DNA from 3 places in the Nocardiopsis coralliicola genome. Region 3 is predicted to be linked to each of the others. Evidence: riboswitches for the same ligand, from Rfam matches in the RefSeq annotation. Region 3 holds a riboswitch; each other region holds the start of a gene.
The links. Region 3 has a riboswitch for cobalamin ahead of ACYVGT_RS06705 (ribonucleoside-diphosphate reductase subunit alpha). Riboswitches for the same ligand answer to the same signal wherever they lie in the genome.

Region 1 (5,408 bases), on a different contig from region 3:
CGTGGTACTGGAAGTAGTCGTCCGAGTCGGCGATGTCGTGCTCGGCGCTGTCGATGTTCTTCGCGGCGACCTTGATCCGCCGGTAGTTCGCCCGCATGTCGTCGGCGGCCGGAACGCCGTCCAGCCCGCGCCCGTAGGCGTAGCCGCCCCACGCGGTGTAGACCTCGGCGAGATCGCGGTCGCTGCGCCAGTCACCCGACTCCACCAGCTGCAGGATCCCGGCGCCGTAGGAGCCGGGCGCCGAGCCGAACACCCGCGTCGTCGCGCGCCGGTGGTCGCCGTGCTCGGCCAGGTCGGCACGGGTGTGGGCGCGGACGAAGTTCTGCTCGTCGGGCTCGTCCAGGTCGGCGACGAGCCGCACCGCGTCGTCCAGCATGGCGACGACGTGCGGGAACGCGTCCCGGAAGAACCCGGAGATGCGGACCGTCACGTCGATGCGCGGCCGGCCCAGCTCCGCCAGCGGCACCACGTCCAGCCGGGACACGCGGCGCGACGCCTCGTCCCACTCCGGCCGCACGCCCAGCAGCGCCAGCACTTCGGCGATGTCGTCGCCCGACGTGCGCATGGCCGACGTGCCCCACACCGACAGCCCCACCGACTCCGGGTAGCTCCCGGTGTCGTCCAGGTGCCGGCGCAGCAGCGACTCCGCCATGGCCTGGCCGGTCTGCCAGGCGAGCCGCGAGGGCACGGCGCGGGGGTCGACGGTGTAGAAGTTCCGCCCGGTCGGCAGCACGTTCACCAGGCCGCGCAGCGGGGAGCCGGACGGACCGGCCGGGATGAAACCACCGTCCAGGGCACGCAGCACGTGGTCGACCTCGTCGGTGGTGCCGGCGAGCCGCGGCACGACCTGCTCCGCCGCGAACTCCAGCGCGGCGCGCACGTCCGCGTCGCCGTGCAGCGCCGCCGCAGCCGCGGGATCCCACGCGGCGGCCTCCATGCCTTCCACGAGCGCCCGCGCCTCGGCCTCGATCCGGTCGACCTCCCCGGTCGCCGCGCCGTCCTTCAGCCCCAGCGCGGCGCGCAGGCCGCGCACCGACGCGCCCGCTCCGCCCCACACCTGCGCGGCGCGCAGCACCGCCAGGACGAGGTTGACCCGCGCCTCGCCGCCGGGCGCCTCGCCCAGCACGTGCAGGCCGTCCCGGATCTGGGTGTCCTTGATCTCGCAGAGCCAGCCGTCGACGTGCAGCAGGAAGTCGTCGAACTCCTCGTCGCCGGGCCGCTCCTCCAGCCCTAAGTCGCGGTGCATCTCCGCGGCCCGCATCAGCGCCCAGATCTCGCCGCGCACCGCCGGCAGCTTCGCCGGGTCCATCGCCGCGATGTTGGCGTGCTCGTCGAGGAGCTGCTCCAGCCGCGCGATGTCGCCGTAGCTCTCGGCGCGCGCCATCGGCGGGATGAGGTGGTCGACGACGACGGCGTGCGCCCGCCGCTTCGCCTGCGCGCCCTCGCCCGGGTCGTTCACCAGGAACGGGTAGACGAGCGGCAGGTTGCCGAGGACCGCGTCGGTCGCGCACGCCGCCGAGAGCGCCGCGTTCTTGCCGGGCAGCCACTCCAGCGAGCCGTGCTTGCCCAGGTGCACGACGGCGTGCGCGCCGAAGCCCTGCTCCAGCCACCGGTAGGCGGCCAGGTAGTGGTGGCTCGGCGCGAGCTCGGGGTCGTGGTAGATCGCGATCGGGTTCTCGCCGAAGCCGCGCGGCGGCTGCACCAGCACGACGACGTTGCCGGCGCGCATGGCCGCCAGCACCAGCTCGCCCGCGTCGTTGACGTACAGCTTCCCGGGCGCGGGCCCCCACGCCTCCTCGATCGCGCCGGTGAGCGCCGGGTCGAGGCCGGCGGTCCAGGCAGCGTACTCCTCGCCGGTGATGCGGACGTGGGCGTCGGTGAGCTGGCCGTCGGTCAGCCACTCCTCGTCCTGGCCGCCGGCCGCGATGAGCGCGTGCATGAGGGCGTCGGCCGCCTCGGCCTCGTCCGGCAGGTCCAGGCCGGGCAGCGCGTCATCGCCGCCCAGGTCATAGCCCTCGGCGCGGAGCCGGCGCAGCAGCCGCACCATCGACCGGGGCGTGTCCAGGCCGACCGCGTTGCCGATGCGGGAGTGCTTGGTGGGATAGGCCGACAGCACCACCGCGATCCGCTTCTCCGCGGCGGGGATGCGGGAGAGGCGGGCGTGCGCGGCGGCGATGCCGGCGAGCCGGGCGCAGCGCTCGGGGTCGGCGACGTAGCGCGGCAGGCCGTCCTCGTCGACCTCCTTGAAGGAGAACGGGACGGTGATGATCCGGCCGTCGAACTCGGGGATGGCGATCTGGTTGGCCGAGTCGAGCGGCGTGGTGCCCTCGTCGTTGGCCTCCCACTCCGCGCGCGAGCTGGTCAGCGAGAGGCCCTGGATGACGGGGATGCCGAGCGCGGCCATCCGCTCCACGTCCCAGGACTCGTCGTCGCCGCCGGCGCTCGCCGTGGCGGGCGCACTGCCGCCGGCGGCCAGCACGGTGACGATCAGGGCGTCGAACCGGCCCAGCGCGGTGTACAGCTCGTCGGGGGCGGAGCGCAGCGATCCGGCGAACACCGGGACGCCGGTCGCCGTGCCGGTGGCGTCGATGGCGTCGGCCAGCGTGTGCGCGAACGCGGCGTTGCCGCCGGCCTCGTGCGCCCGGTAGTAGACGATGCCGATCCGCGCCAGCCCGTCCGCCGCGGGCGCATTGCGTTCGGCGAAGCCCCACTGCGGCAGCTCCAGCGGCGGCTCGAAGCCGTCGCCGGTGAGCAGCACGGTGTCGGAGAGGAACCCGTGCAGCCGCGCCAGGTTCGCCGGACCGCCCTCGGTGAGGTAGCGGTGCGCGTCGGTGGCCACGCCGATGGGCACGGTGGAGTGCTCCATCAGCTCAGCGCTGGGCTGCTGCTCGCCGCTGAGGACGACGAGCGGGGTGCCGCGCTCGCGCACCCGGGCGAGCCCGGGCCACAGGTCGTGCGGCGATCCGAGGAGGCGGACCACGACGAGGTCGGCGCCCTCGACGGCGGCGTGCAGGGCCGCGTCGGAAGTACGGGAGGGGTTGGCCCACGTGTAGCCGGCACCGCTGCCGCGTGCGGACAGCAGGTCGGTGTCGGACGTGGACAGCAGCGCGATCCGCGCCGTCATGGCGGCGTTCCTTCCTCGGGGTTCTCGCCCCATCGGCGGTCGGACTGCCGCGGCCAGTGTCTGGCTGCACCCGCGCCGAGCTTTCGGACGGGCGTCACAGTGGCGGAACCGCCCCGGAATCGCACCGGGTTCCTGCAACCGCGGACAGAGGCTCCACCCTAGGGGCCCCGTCCTGCCGCGCTCCACGCGGGGGCCCGCGTCGGCGCGGCCGGCACCGCGCCGCCCGCGTGCTGCGGCAGTGTGCGGCGCCGCGCCGCCCCCCCCCCCGCCGGAGGTGCTCAGCGCTTGCGGCCCACCCCGCCGTACTGGTCCATGCCGCCCGGCGCGCCCACCTCGGTCGGCTCCGGCCGCCACAGCGGGAGCGGCACGATGCCGGGTTCGACCAGCTCCAGTCCGTCGAAGCGCGCGGCGATGTCCTCCGGCGAGCGCAGCAGGTAGGGGAGGCCGCCCTGGGCGTTGCCGTGCTCCATCGCGGCGTTGTAGGCGGGACTGGTGTTGGTTCCGTCGTAGACGGCCAGGTAGCTGCCGGGCGGAAGGGCGCCGACGAGCCGGCGCACGGTGGGCAGCACGTCGCCGTCGGGCAGGTGGCCCAGGATTCCGAGGAGGAGCAGCGCGACGGGGCGGTCGAAGTCCAGCGTCTCCGCCGCGCGGGCCAGGATGGTGTCGGGGTCGCGCAGGTCGGCGTCGAGGTAGGCGGTCGCCCCCTCCGGGCTGCCCGCGAGCAGGGCGCGCGCGTGCGCGAGCACCAGCGGGTCGTTGTCCACGTAGACCACGCGCGAGTCCGGTGCGAGCGACTGGGCGACCTCGTGCGTGTTGTTCAGCGTCGGCATCCCGGTTCCGACGTCGAGGAACTGCCGGATGCCCGCCTCCTGGGCCAGGTAGCGCACCACCCGGACGAGGAAGGAGCGGCCGGCCCGCGCCAGCGCGGTGATCTCCGGGAACGACGCAGCGACCTGGTCGCCGACCTCCCGGTCGATCGGGTAGTTGTCCTTGCCGCCCATCCAGTAGTTCCAGATCCGCGCGGAGTGCGGCACCGAGGTGTCGATCGCCGGCTCGGCGGGCGACGACTGCGCCGCGGCCGGCTGGAAGGGCGGCGCGCCCTCCGTGAGGCCGTCCTGTCCAGTGGGGGTCGTGCCGTCTGCCATGGGGGTCCTCACTCGGTACGTCGCGCCGTCAGGTCCGGAAGCGGGGCCCTGCCGCCGGACGGGCCCGGTGGATCCGGCCTCCCCCGAAAGCCCGCAGTGGCAGAGGTTCCCGCCTTCGCGGCCGAGCATAGGCGCCGGCGCCCGCCGCGGCCGCGCTACCCGTCCGGGGTTTCCGGGGAACCCGGGCGGAGGAAGCGGATGACCGGGTGGCCGGGGCCCGGGGCGACCTCGGCGGCGACGCCGTAGACAGCCTGGATCGTGGCGGGGGTGAGGACCTCCGCCGGGGTGCCTTCGGCGACGGCCGTGCCGCGGCGGAGCAGGACCAGCCGGTCGCAGTACATCGCCGCCAGGTTCAGGTCGTGCATGGCGATCACGGTGGTGACCGGCAGGCTCACGACGAGCTCCATCAGGTCGATCTGGTACTGGATGTCGAGGTGGTTGGTCGGCTCGTCGAGAAGCAGCTCGCCCGGCTCCTGGGCCAGCGCCCGCGCGATCTGCGCCCGCTGCCGCTCCCCGCCGGACAGCGTGTGCCAGGACCGCGCCGCCAGCTCGGCCAGCCCGGTCCGCTCCAGGGCCGCGGCGACCGCCGCGCTGTCCGCCTTCGACTGCGGCGTCCAGGCGCGCCGGTGCGGTGTCCGGCCGAGGGCGACCACCTCGCGCACCGTCAGCTCGGTCTGCGTGTGCGCCACCTGCTCGACCGCGGCGATGCGGCGGGCGGCCGCGCGCCGCGGGACCCGGGCGAGCGGGGTGCCGTCGAGCAGTACCGCGCCGCCGGACGGCGCGAGCACCCCGGACAGTGCGCGGAGCAGCGTCGACTTCCCGGACCCGTTCGGGCCCAGCAGGCCGACCGTTTCGCCCGGCCGGGGCGCGAGCGTCACCCCGTCCAGGATCCGCGCGCTGCCGATGCTCCGTTCGACCCGGTCGGCGCGGAGCCCCTGCCCGGCGGCTTCCGGCGGGGGTGCACCGGGGGGCGCTGCGGAATGGGGAGCGGACTCGTGCCGGGTCATGTCATCCTCCGGGACCGGTAGAGCACGGCGATGAAGGCGGGCACGCCGATGAGGGAGGTCATCACGCCGACCGGGATCTCCTGCGGATCGAGCGCGGTGCGCGCCACCGTGTCCACCCAGACGAGGAACACG
Region 2 (5,408 bases), on a different contig from region 3:
CGGGTCGGCGGCAGCGCCAGCTCGGCGCTGCTGCCGCGGAAGGTGACCAGGCCGACCTTGTCGCGCCGCCGGTAGGCGTCCAGCAGCAGCGACAGGACCGCGGTCTTCACCGCCGCCATGCGCTTGCGCGCGGCCATGGAGCCCGAAGCGTCGACGCAGAACAGGACGAGGTTGGCCTCCTGCCCCTCGCGGACGGCAACCCGCAGGTCGCCCGGCCGGATCTGCAGGGGCCGCCCGCCCGGGGCGCCGCCCGGCTCGGAGGCGGTGTCTCCGCCGGATCCGGCCCGCGGACGCGTCGCGGCGGTGCGCACCGTCTCCACCAGGTGGATCGCCGACCCGCTCCCGGCTCCGGGCTCCACGGCGCCGACCCGGCGCCCGCGGGTGCCCCGGGCACGACTGCGGCGGCCGTCAGCGCCGGCGCCGGTGCCGCGCGCCGTGAAGGTGCGCGGGCGGTACGGCTTCTCCGCGGCGACCGGTGCCGCGCCGGGAGCGGGCTGCTGGCCGGCCTCCTCCTCGGGCTCGGAGGTGTCGCCGGACGGGGTGTCGGGCGGGGTGTCGTTGTCCGCTCCGGGACCGTTCTCCGGTGCCGGGGCCTGGGGGCCGCTGTCCTCCTCGCCTCCGTCCGAGGACTCCTGCTCGCTGCCCTCCGGGGCCTCCGGCGGCGCTGAGTCGTCGGGGCCGCCGTCCGGGCGGTCGGGCTCCGGCTCGGGCTGCGGCGGGTCGGGCTCGGGCTCGTCGTCGCCGAGGATGCGGTCGAGCAGCTCCTCGTCCAGGCCGGGGGCGTCGAACGGGGCGCGGCGGCGCCGGTGCGGCAGAGCCAGCAGGGCGGCGCGGCGGATGTCGGCACGAGTGACGGCGCCGCGGCCCTCCCAGGCAGCGTGCGCGACAGCGGTGCGGGCGGTGACGAGGTCGGCGCGGAGCCCGTCGACCTCGAACGCGGCGCATACCTCGGCGATCTTGGTGAGGGCGGCATCGGACAGCCGGACCGTGCGCACGGCGTCCCGCGCGGCGGCGATCCGCTCGGCCAGCGCCTTCTCGGCCGGCCGGTAGCGCTCGGTGAACGCCTCCGGCTCGGCGTCGAACGCCATCCGGCGCCGCACCACCTCGACGCGCGCGGCCGGGTCGGCCGGCGCGGCGACCTCGACGGTGAGACCGAAGCGGTCGAGGAGCTGCGGGCGGAGCTCGCCCTCCTCGGGGTTCATGGTGCCGATGAGCTGGAAGCGCGCCGGGTGCTCGACGGAGAAGCCGTCCCGCTCGACCGACGCGCGCCCGGTCGCGGCGGCGTCCAGAAGCAGGTCCACGAGGTGGTCGTGGAGGAGGTTGACCTCGTCGACGTAGAGCAGGCCGCGGTGGGCTTTGGCGAGCAGGCCGGGCTCGTAGGCGACCTGGCCGCGGGAGAGGGCCTGTTCGAGGTGGAGGGAGCCGAGGACGCGGTCCTCGGTGGCGCCGACCGGAAGTTCGACCAGGCGCACCGGCCGGCTCTCCACCGGCGTGCCGGGCTCGAAGGGGCCGTCCGGCGAGGTCTGGGCGGGGTCGCCGGGGTCCACCGAGAAGCGGTCGCCCTGGTAGACGCCGATGGCGGGGAGGAGAGGGGCGAGCGCGCGGGCCGCGGTCGACTTGGCGGTGCCCTTCTCGCCGCGCACCAGCACGCCGCCGATCTCCGGGGAGACACTGGTCAGGGCGAGGGAGAGGCCGAGGTCGTCGAGCGGCTCGGTGTCGCAGCCGACGATCGCGGAAAACGGATAGGGCGATGCCCGCAATGGCATGGGAGGCTCCCGCTCGTTGCGCCATGGGTGGAACAGGCGCGGGGCCGGTCTTCGGACTGGCCGGGTCCCCTGTCAAGGGGCCCAGTTCACCGCAGCGGGCCTGTGCCGGACTCTCACCGGCTTCCCAGATTCTCCCCTTCGCGCCGCATCTCCCGCCCGTCCTCCGGGACGGTACGAAAGGTGGGCGATCGGGGCACCCCACGCCTCCGCCACGATAACGTCAGGGCCATGACGGCTGATCAGCGCCCTCCCCTCCCCGCCGGCGGCACCGGGAACGCCGCCGCAAAGACGCAGGAAGCAGCGGAGGCCGGGGCGGCGCAGGACGCTCGCGGCAGCGCCGGCAGCGCAGGGTGCGCCGCGGGGACCTCACCGGAACCCGGCCGCGGACCTGCCGCAGCCGGAGACTCCTCGGAAGCGGGGGACGCCGCGGTGACCGTGATCGGCATCGGAGCGGACGGCTGGGCGGGCCTGCCCGAGCGGCTGCGCCGGCGTGTGCTCGGCGCCGGTGCCGTGCTGGGCGGCCGCCGCCACTTGGCGATGCTGCCGGACTCCCCCGGCCAGGACCGGCGCCCCTGGCCGTCACCGCTGCGCGAAGGGCTGCCGCACCTGCTCGGCGCGGTGCACGGGCGCTCCGTGGTCGCGCTGGCTTCGGGCGACCCGCTGGTGTCGGGGATCGCGACCGCGCTCATCGACCTGCTCGGACCGGACGCCGTCGAGGTGGAGCCGGCCCTGTCGTCAGTGGCGCTCGCGCGGGCGCGGATGCGCTGGCCGGCGGAGCGCTGCACCGTCGTCACCCTGGTCGGACGCGACCCTCGCCTGGTGTTGCGGCACCTTTCCCCGGGGCACCGGCTGCTGGTGCTGTCCGCGGACGCGTCGACCCCGGCCGGCGTCGCCCGCCTGCTCGACTCCGCGGGCTACGGGGCAAGCACGCTCACGGTACTCGGCGACCTGGGTGCGGACCGGGAGTCGCGCACGTCGGGCACCGCGTCGGACTGGGCTGCGGCGCCCCCGGAGCTGCCCGCACTGCACGTGCTCGCGGTGGAGTGTGCCGGGCCGCCGGCGTACGGACTGCTGGCGGGGCTTCCGGACGACGCGTTCGAGCACGATGGGCAGCTGACCAAACGCGACCTGCGCGCCTCGGCGCTGGCCCGGCTGGCGCCGGCGCCCGGTGCCCACCTGTGGGACATCGGCGCGGGCTCGGGCGCCGTCGGTATCGAGTGGATGCGGTCCCACCCGGCCTGCACGGCAACGGCAGTCGAGGCCGACGCCGGCCGCGCCGCCCGCATCGCCCGCAACGCGGGCCGCCTCGGTGTGCCCGGCCTCCAGGTCGTCCAGGGCCGGGCTCCCGGCTTGCTGCCGGACCTCCCCGCCCCGGACGCCGTCTTCATCGGCGGCGGCGCCACCCGCCCGGGCGTCCTCGACACGTGCCTGGACGCGCTCCTTCCGGGCGGCCGCCTCGTCGTCCACGGCGTCACCCTGGAAACCGAACAGCTCCTCGCCGCTGCCTTCCGGAGCCACGGCGGCGACCTCACCCGCATCGCCGTGGAAACCACCGCCCCCATCGGCGCCTTCACCGGGTGGACGCCGTCCCGGACGGTGACGCAGTGGTCGTGGGTGAAGGGGTAGCCCTGCTGGACGGGCGCTTCCCGCCGGCGCCCAGGACACCGGGGCCACCGCGCCTAGACCTGGCGCCTGCGCGGCCGGTCAGAGGGATGCGGCCCCGACCAGGACCAGAACCGCGGCGGCGACCGCGCCGGTGATCGCGAAGGCGAGCCGGTAGGGGTGCCGCTCGGCCCAGGGGAGGAGCCCCGGATACGTCTCGGCGAACCGGCGGGGGTCCACGGGGCGGCCGGGGCCGCCGCACGGCACGCCGAGCGCGTCGAGGAGCCGGTCGATGTCGGCGCGCGCGTAGGCGCCGCTGGGCACCCTGATGACGAGGCCGCCGTCTCCGCCGAGCAGGAAGAGGCTCTCGCTGGATGCTCCGCGCGGAGCGGTGATCACCGCGCGCACCGCGTGCGTGACGCGGGAGCGGTTCCGGCGCCGGGTGGAGAACGCGCCCCGCACGGTGATCTCGTCCCCGGTCAGAGTGATCCGGGCGCGGTAGAGCGCCACGGTCCCCGCCGCGGTCATCGCTGCGAACGCGGCCCCGACCGCCACCGCGAAGAAGGCCGGCGCCGCACCGGAGGCTGCCGCGGCGGTCAGAGCCGCACCGGCGACCGCCGCCACGGCGAGAACGGCCAGCCCGGCCCCGCGGCTCGGCCGCACCACGAGACCCGCACGGAAGTCCCGGACATCACGCACAGACCACGCGCCCTTCGTCGGTGCTCCCAGTATCAGGCAGCGCCGGAGCCGCCCGGCCTTCCCGCCCCCGGCCCGTCGGGAACGGCGCGGCCAATGGCACCGGACCGGCGCGGATCAGCACGGGCGGGTGTCAGGCGCGGATCCGGTCGGCCAGGTCCGCGAGGTGGCGCCGGACCTCGTCGAGGTCGCGGGTGAGCCCGGCGCAGACTCCCTCCTGGCCGGGGCCGGGATCAGGGTGGCGGTGCAGGCGCAGTTCGCGCGCGGCGGCCAGGGCGGCGTTGAGCCAGAATCCCGCGCGCCGTGACCAATGACCGGCGGCGGCACTCCCGACCAGGGCCGCGCGGGTCGGCGCGTCATCGCGGAGAAGTGTCCACAGGAGGGCGTGGTCCCACCCGGGCCGGTAGCGGCCGGCCCATTCCCAGTCCAGGACCACGGTCCGGTGCGGGCCGAGCAGGAAATTCGACGGCAGTGCGTCCCCGTGGGCAAACGTCCACGCATCGGGGCCGAGCACGGTGTCGATCCGGGTGAGGCGGGCGACGTCTGCGCCGGTGAAAACGCCATGGCCGGCAGGGCCATAGCGGGCGAAGCGCTCCGGGTAATCCCACACGCGGGCGTCGACGCCGCGGGGCGGCCGCCATGCCGCGATCGCGTCCACTGCTGCCAGCACCGCCGCAGCCGCAGCAGGCGGCAGTGCGGCGGGATGGCGCTCGTGCGCGGCGGGAGCACCGTCCACGCGGCTGAGCACCAGAACTCCGGCTTCGGCATCGGAGGACAGGAGCCGCGGCACCGCGACCGGCGGCGTGCGGGCCGCGAACGCGCGGTATACCGCTGCCTCGGCGGCGCAGCGCTTCCGCCACAGCGGCGAGTCGCTGAGGAGCAGTTTCGCGACCGCCGCACGCTGCCGCCAGGTCCCGGCCACCACGACGCACTTTCCGGTGTGCGCCAGCACCTCCACCGCGTCCAGGCCCGGACAGCGCTGCCGGGCCAGCCGGAGCACCGCGGCATCATCCACACGCCCTCCTTCCGCCCCTCGCGCATCGGCCTCCGGTAAGGCCACCCACCGAATCAGCGAACCGCCGCGGCCGCACCGAGCAGCGCCGCGCCCCCGCGAACCCCGCCCGTCAGGGGGCCGGCCGGGGCCGCCGCGGGTCGTAGAGGAAGGATTCGCCGCCCGGAGAGGGGTCCAGTGCTCGGCCGACGAGGACGACGGCGGCTTGGCGGAGGTCGGCGGCCTCCACGGTGTCGGCGATGCCGGCGACGGTGCCGCGGAGGACCGACTCGTCGGGCTGGCTCGCGCGGTAGACGACGGCGACCGGGCAGTCGGCGCCGTAGTGCGGTTCG
Region 3 (5,408 bases):
GTCGTGACCGTGCGCTGCAGCCGCTCGGTGTCGAGCTGCCCGCCGCGCACGTGCTGGGCGAGGTTGACGGAGCCGAGGTTGCAGACCGCCACCTCGTCGCCGGGCGAGGTGTTGAGCGTGATCTCGGTGCACAGGTTGGAGGAGTGCACGACCCCCTGGTGCTGCTGCGGCGACCGCAGGTTGCTGGGGTCCTTGAAGGTGATCCAGGGGTGCCCGGTCTCGAACAGCATGGTGAGCATCCGCCGCCACAGGTCGACGGCCCGCACCGTCCGGTACACCGCGATCTCGCCGGCCTCCGCGGCCCGCTCGTAGCGGGTGTAGCGGGCGGCGAACTCCGCCCCGTAGAGGTCGTGCAGGTCCGGCACCTCGTCCGGCGAGAACAGCGTCCACTTCGCGTCGGCCTCCACCCGCTGCATGAACAGGTCCGGCACCCAGTTCGCCGTGTTCATGTCATGCGTCCGCCGCCGCTCGTCCCCGGTGTTCTTCCGCAGGTCGAGGAACTCCTCGACGTCGATGTGCCACGTCTCCAGGTACGCGCACACCGCGCCCTTGCGGCGCCCGCCCTGGTTGACCGCCACCGCCGTGTCGTTGGCGACCTTCAGGAACGGGACGACTCCCTGGGACTGGCCGTTGGTGCCGCGGATGCGGGCGCCGATGCCGCGGACGGGGGTCCAGTCGTTGCCGAGGCCGCCGGAGTACTTGGAGAGCAGCGCGTTGTCGGAGATGCCCTTGAAGATGGCGGAGAGGTCGTCGTCGACGGTGGTGAGGAAGCAGGACGACAGCTGGGCGTGGCGGGTGCCGGCGTTGAAGAGGGTGGGGGTGGAGGCCATGAAGTCGAACGAGGAGAGCAGCTCGTAGAACTCGATCGCGCGGCCGTCGCGGTCGTCCTCGTTGAGTGCCAGTCCCATGGCGACGCGCATGAAGAACGCCTGCGGCAGCTCGTAGCGGGTGCCCTCGCTGTGCAGGAAGTAGCGGTCGTAGAGGGTCTGCAGGCCGAGGAAGGTGAACTGCAGGTCGCGCTCGGGGTGCAGGGCGGCACCGAGGCGCTCCAGGTCGAACTTCTGCAGCTCCGGGTCGAGCTGGCCGATCCGGACACCGGCGGCGACGTAGTCCGCCAGGTAGCCGGGGTAGCGCTCGGCCATCGCGGTCTGGCCGGCGCTGTCGGGGAAGCCGGAGACGAAGGACAGGGCTTCCCGGCGCAGCGTGCCGAGCAGGAGTCGGGCGGCGAGGTGGGAGTAGTCGGGGTCGTCTTCGACGTGGCTGCGGGCGGCCATGATCAGGGCGAGTTCGAGCTCGGCGTCGCTGATGCCGGGGAAGAGGCCGCGCTGGGCCTCGGCGATGACCGCATCGGCCGATACGCCGGCCAGCCCGGTACTCGCCTCGCGGACCTCGCTGCCGATCCGCGCGGACGGATCACCGGGTGCGTCCGCGGACGCGCTCGGAATGTCGAGGGTCATGCTCGCTCCAACCACCTAGTCGTCGACCGGAGGGGCCGCGAGCGGGCGCAACGGCGAAGCAGTCCGGACCGTGCGGGCACGGCCGGTTCCCCCGATGCACGACGCCCTCCCTCGAGGCCCCGTACTGCGTGCGCGCGGCGCACACCGATGGCAGGTCTTCGGACTCGCGGGCGTGGGACGGCCGAACCGTCCCGCCTCATCTCCGCCGCTTCCCAGGCGCCGTGCGCCCAGTGCTCTGGCGGATGTCGGAGCGCCGCCGCCACAAGGCGCCGGCGCGGCTTCCCGCTCACCGCTGCGGGGCAGTCCCGGACTCGCACCGGGTTCCCTCTCTCGTCGCTTCCGGGGGGCAGCCCCGGTCGCGAACCATCGGCGCAGCGATACTACATCTTGGGTATCCACTCCGCGAACACCGCAAGATCGTGGATTCTCACCGCGGCGCGGCGGCGTTGGGGATTGCCTCCGGGGCGGCCGGGCGCTAGGCTCCGCGGCGATGACGCGACTCCACATCTTCGACCTGGACGGCACCCTCCTGCACGGCACCACGGCGTCGCTCGAGATCGCCCGCGTCACTGGTACCACCCCGGCCCTCACTGTGCTGGAGCAGCGGTTGGCCGCCGGAGAGATCGATACCCGCGCCTTCTCCGCGGAGCTGTTCGGGATCTGGCGCGGCCTCACCGAGGAGCACGTGGCCGCGGCGTTCACGGCCGGGCCCTTCCTCGACGGCATCGCCGGGGTGTGCGCCGACATCCGCGACCGCGGCGAGCACTCCATGGTCATCACCATGTCGCCGGACTTCTACGCACGCCGCCTCACCGCGTTCGGCTTCGACACGGTCGCCGCGTCGGCCTTTCCCGGTCCGCCGTTCCCGGGGCCGCCGGCCCCGGGGGGCATCCTGCGCCCGGAGGACAAGGTGGACATCGCCGAGCGGTTCCGCCGCGCGGCGGGGATACCGCTCGCGGCGTGCACGGCCTACGGCGACTCGATGTCGGACGCGCCGCTGTTCCGGCACGTCCCCAGCTCGGTCGCGGTGAACGGGGACGACCACGTGGCAGGTCTGGCCACGGCGTCCTATCGGGGCCGCAGCCTCACCGAGGCGTACGCGCTCGGCCGCTCGCTGGCGGCCTAGGGCGCGTGGGGCAGGCGGCGTCCACCGCGAGCGGTACCGCCGGATGCCCCCGTCGCACGACCGGCGGGGAAGGCCAGGCGGGCGCTTTTCCTCCTCGCCTTCCCGGCTGAGGAGAACGCCGCGAGGGCGCGCCCGGGCGAGAAGAGCAGCAGGACAGTGAGCCACCCGACACCCCTGCCCCGGTAGCCGGGGCCGGGTGTCTTCCGGAAGCGGGCGTCCACCGCGTGCGGTGCTGCGGGCGCGCCGGCTCGGCGGGAGCCGGGGTGAATCCGTCGTTCCGCTCGGCCGCCGGTCGAGGACGCCGCAGCGGGGCGCGGGCCAGGGCGCAGCGCGGCCGGGCCTAGTCCAGCATCCGGTCCAGGGCGTCCTCGTCCAGACCCAGGTCGACCCGGATGCGGAAGCGGATCCGCAGCAGCTCCATCAGCAGGTCGTGCACGAACGGGGAGACGTCCTGGTGCCGGAAGCGCTCCACACCGAGCGTCGCCCACTCCTGCGCCGCCGCAAGGTCGCCGTGCGCCTGCAGGGTTTCGGTGATGTGGATGAAGGTGGGCAGGTTCCGCGGGCCCTCCCGGTGCAGCCGCGCCAGCTGCGCCTGCGCGTCGGGGCCGCGGTCGAGTTCGAGCAGCGCGCCGGCGAGGAGGGCGCGCGCGTCGATGATGGTGGTGCCGCCGTCGTCGATCGCCCGCTGGTAGGCGCCCGCCGCCCGCTCGGCCTCCTGGGCCATCTCCCACTGCTCGCCGGCGCGGACGAAGAGTTCGGCGCGGGAGATCTCGGAGTCGGCGTCCACCGCGTTGGCGAGCGCGAGTAGCTCTGCGGCGACCGCGGCGTGATCACCGGACTGCACGGCGCGGAATTCCAGGCGGTCCAGATCGGCCGTCGTCACCCGTGTCACTGCCAGCCTCCCTCGGTCCTCACCGCGCCCCGGCCGCCCGCGCGTCATTCGCGGGCGCGCCCGAGGGCGTCCCAGAATCCCCGCCGCAGCGCCTCGCGGACTTCGTCGCGGAGCAGGAAGTCGATCGGCAGTGTCGACCCCTGCAGGAGGCGCGCCTCCAGGTCGGACGGCATCCGCGGGCGGCGCGCCAGGACCGCCTCCACCCACAGGGCGGGGGCGTCGCGCGCGACGGACTCGGCGAAATCGTTCCCCTCGCGGAGCGCGACATTCACGGCATCGTCGAGTGTTCCAGCGGCGCCGCCCCCGGGGCGGCCGAAGTCGGCGCGGGGGACGGCGTCGGTGTAGGGCCCGTGCTGGACCCGTGGCCGGAGTCGGGGGCCAGTGGCGGTGGCCGGGTGCTGTGCTGCTCCCAGCGCGCCCAGGGAGGGATCACCCTCCGTACTGGCCCCAAAAGTAGGGTTTGGTCCGGTGTTACCCCCGAACCCGGGGTTCTCCCCGGTCGACGGCCCGTACCGGGGATCGGGCGGCCCCGGCCGGCCCGGTGGAGCCTCGTGCTCGTACCCCGGCGGCCGCTGGCCCGGCGCCCCCGGACCGGGCGGCGGGCCGTGCTGGGCCAGCGACGGGTGCGCCCCTGTCGGAGGATGCGGGTGCTCCGGCGGGGCGGGCTGCACCGGCTGCTGGACCGGCTGCGGCGGCGCCCCGAACGACGGCTGCGGGCCGGTTGCGGCCGCCATCGACGGGTGGCCGCCGGTGGCCGGGTTGTGCGCGCCGCCGAGACTCGGGTTGTGCCCGGTGTGGCCCTGGTGCCCCGGAGGCCCCTGGGGGGCCTGCGGATTCTGCAGGCCCGGGTGGGTCTGGTTGTGCGCGGCGTGCGACGGGCGGGGCCCGGTCGGGAAGCCGTTGGCGTCGATCGGGCCGGAGGGGGCCGCGCCGGCATCGGGCTGCGGCGCGAGGTGGTCGCCGCCGCGCTGCTGGGCGATGCTGCGGCGCATCGCCTGGAGCTGCTCCATGGCCGACCCGCCCACGCCGGCGCCGCTCTGCGCACCGCTCGCGGCGAACACCGCTTCACCGCCGGCGGGCTCGGGCCGGACGCCGGGGTGCGCGGTGACCGCGCGCCGCTCGGTGTCCGGGGCGGAGTGGCCGTGCCCGTTGGCGAGGGGCGCCGTGGTCTCCGCGGCAGGCTCGGCGGCCGGCGCGCCGCCGGAGAGCAGCGTGACGTAGGGCCGCAGGTGGCCGGCGCCGATCTCGATCAGGTCGTCGCACTCGCGGCGCAGAGCGCGCGCGATGGTCCAGTTCCCCTCGACGGACACGTGCACCACGGTCACCCGCACGCCGAGGTCCTGCACGTCCGCGACGACCTGCGCCATGTCCTCGTCGCCGCTGACCAGGACGGCTTCGCAGAGCGACCCGGAGCGGGCGAGGGTGGTCAGGTCGCGCTGGACGTAGCTTTCGACGCCCTCCCGGCGGCCGGGGCGGATGCGCGCGGAGCGGAACTTGACGCCGGGGATATCGGCGATGCCGTCCTGTTCCTGGCTGCGGCGGCCGTCCGCGGTGGCCTCGTACCAGTAGCAGCGGAGCAGGGGCAGCCCCGTGCGGTCGCGTGCGACCTCCTCGAGAAGGCGCGCGAGGCCGGCGTAATCCCAGGCCACGGAGTCGCGGTTGCGCGTTCCGTGCACGGCCATCGCACCGTCGGCGAGGAGGTATCCGGCGTCGACGAAAAGAGCGCAGCGATCCATGCGACACCGCCCCCTTCCCATTCCCATCGTCTGGCGGTCGTCTGGCGGTTGAGCTGGTGGCGGCACCGGGACCCGCGCCGGCTCCGCGCGGACCCGGCCGACCGGGCTGGGGAGCTGGACCGGCCGGTGCGGACGCGGCGGATCGGGCGGACGCGTACCGACCGGGGCTCAGCCTAGCCAAGTCTGTGTCGGTTTGC

Region 1: linked by a shared signal. The riboswitch ahead of cobN (cobaltochelatase subunit CobN) and the one ahead of ACYVGT_RS06705 (ribonucleoside-diphosphate reductase subunit alpha) in region 3 are both predicted to bind cobalamin.
Region 2: linked by a shared signal. The riboswitch ahead of ACYVGT_RS06370 (VWA domain-containing protein) and the one ahead of ACYVGT_RS06705 (ribonucleoside-diphosphate reductase subunit alpha) in region 3 are both predicted to bind cobalamin.

The regions. Positions count from the first base shown of each region.
Region 1 covers NZ_BAAGXT010000005.1:174,730-180,137, forward strand. The annotation lists gene cobN (cobaltochelatase subunit CobN) at 1-3,124, opposite strand, end outside; cobalamin riboswitch at 3,159-3,282, opposite strand; gene ACYVGT_RS06410 (SAM-dependent methyltransferase) at 3,403-4,269, opposite strand; gene ACYVGT_RS06415 (ABC transporter ATP-binding protein) at 4,425-5,276, opposite strand; gene ACYVGT_RS06420 (FecCD family ABC transporter permease) at 5,273-5,408, opposite strand, start outside.
Region 2 covers NZ_BAAGXT010000005.1:160,831-166,238, reverse strand. The annotation lists gene ACYVGT_RS06370 (VWA domain-containing protein) at 1-1,766, opposite strand, end outside; cobalamin riboswitch at 1,792-1,927, opposite strand; gene cbiE (precorrin-6y C5,15-methyltransferase (decarboxylating) subunit CbiE) at 2,196-3,392, shown strand; gene ACYVGT_RS06360 (hypothetical protein) at 3,471-4,034, opposite strand; gene ACYVGT_RS06355 (phosphotransferase family protein) at 4,198-5,079, opposite strand; gene ACYVGT_RS06350 (cobalt-precorrin-4/precorrin-4 C(11)-methyltransferase) at 5,189-5,408, opposite strand, start outside.
Region 3 covers NZ_BAAGXT010000006.1:1,178-6,585, reverse strand. The annotation lists gene ACYVGT_RS06705 (ribonucleoside-diphosphate reductase subunit alpha) at 1-1,457, opposite strand, end outside; cobalamin riboswitch at 1,590-1,840, opposite strand; gene ACYVGT_RS06700 (HAD family hydrolase) at 1,948-2,583, shown strand; gene ACYVGT_RS06695 (hypothetical protein) at 2,924-3,475, opposite strand; gene ACYVGT_RS06690 (NYN domain-containing protein) at 3,520-5,211, opposite strand.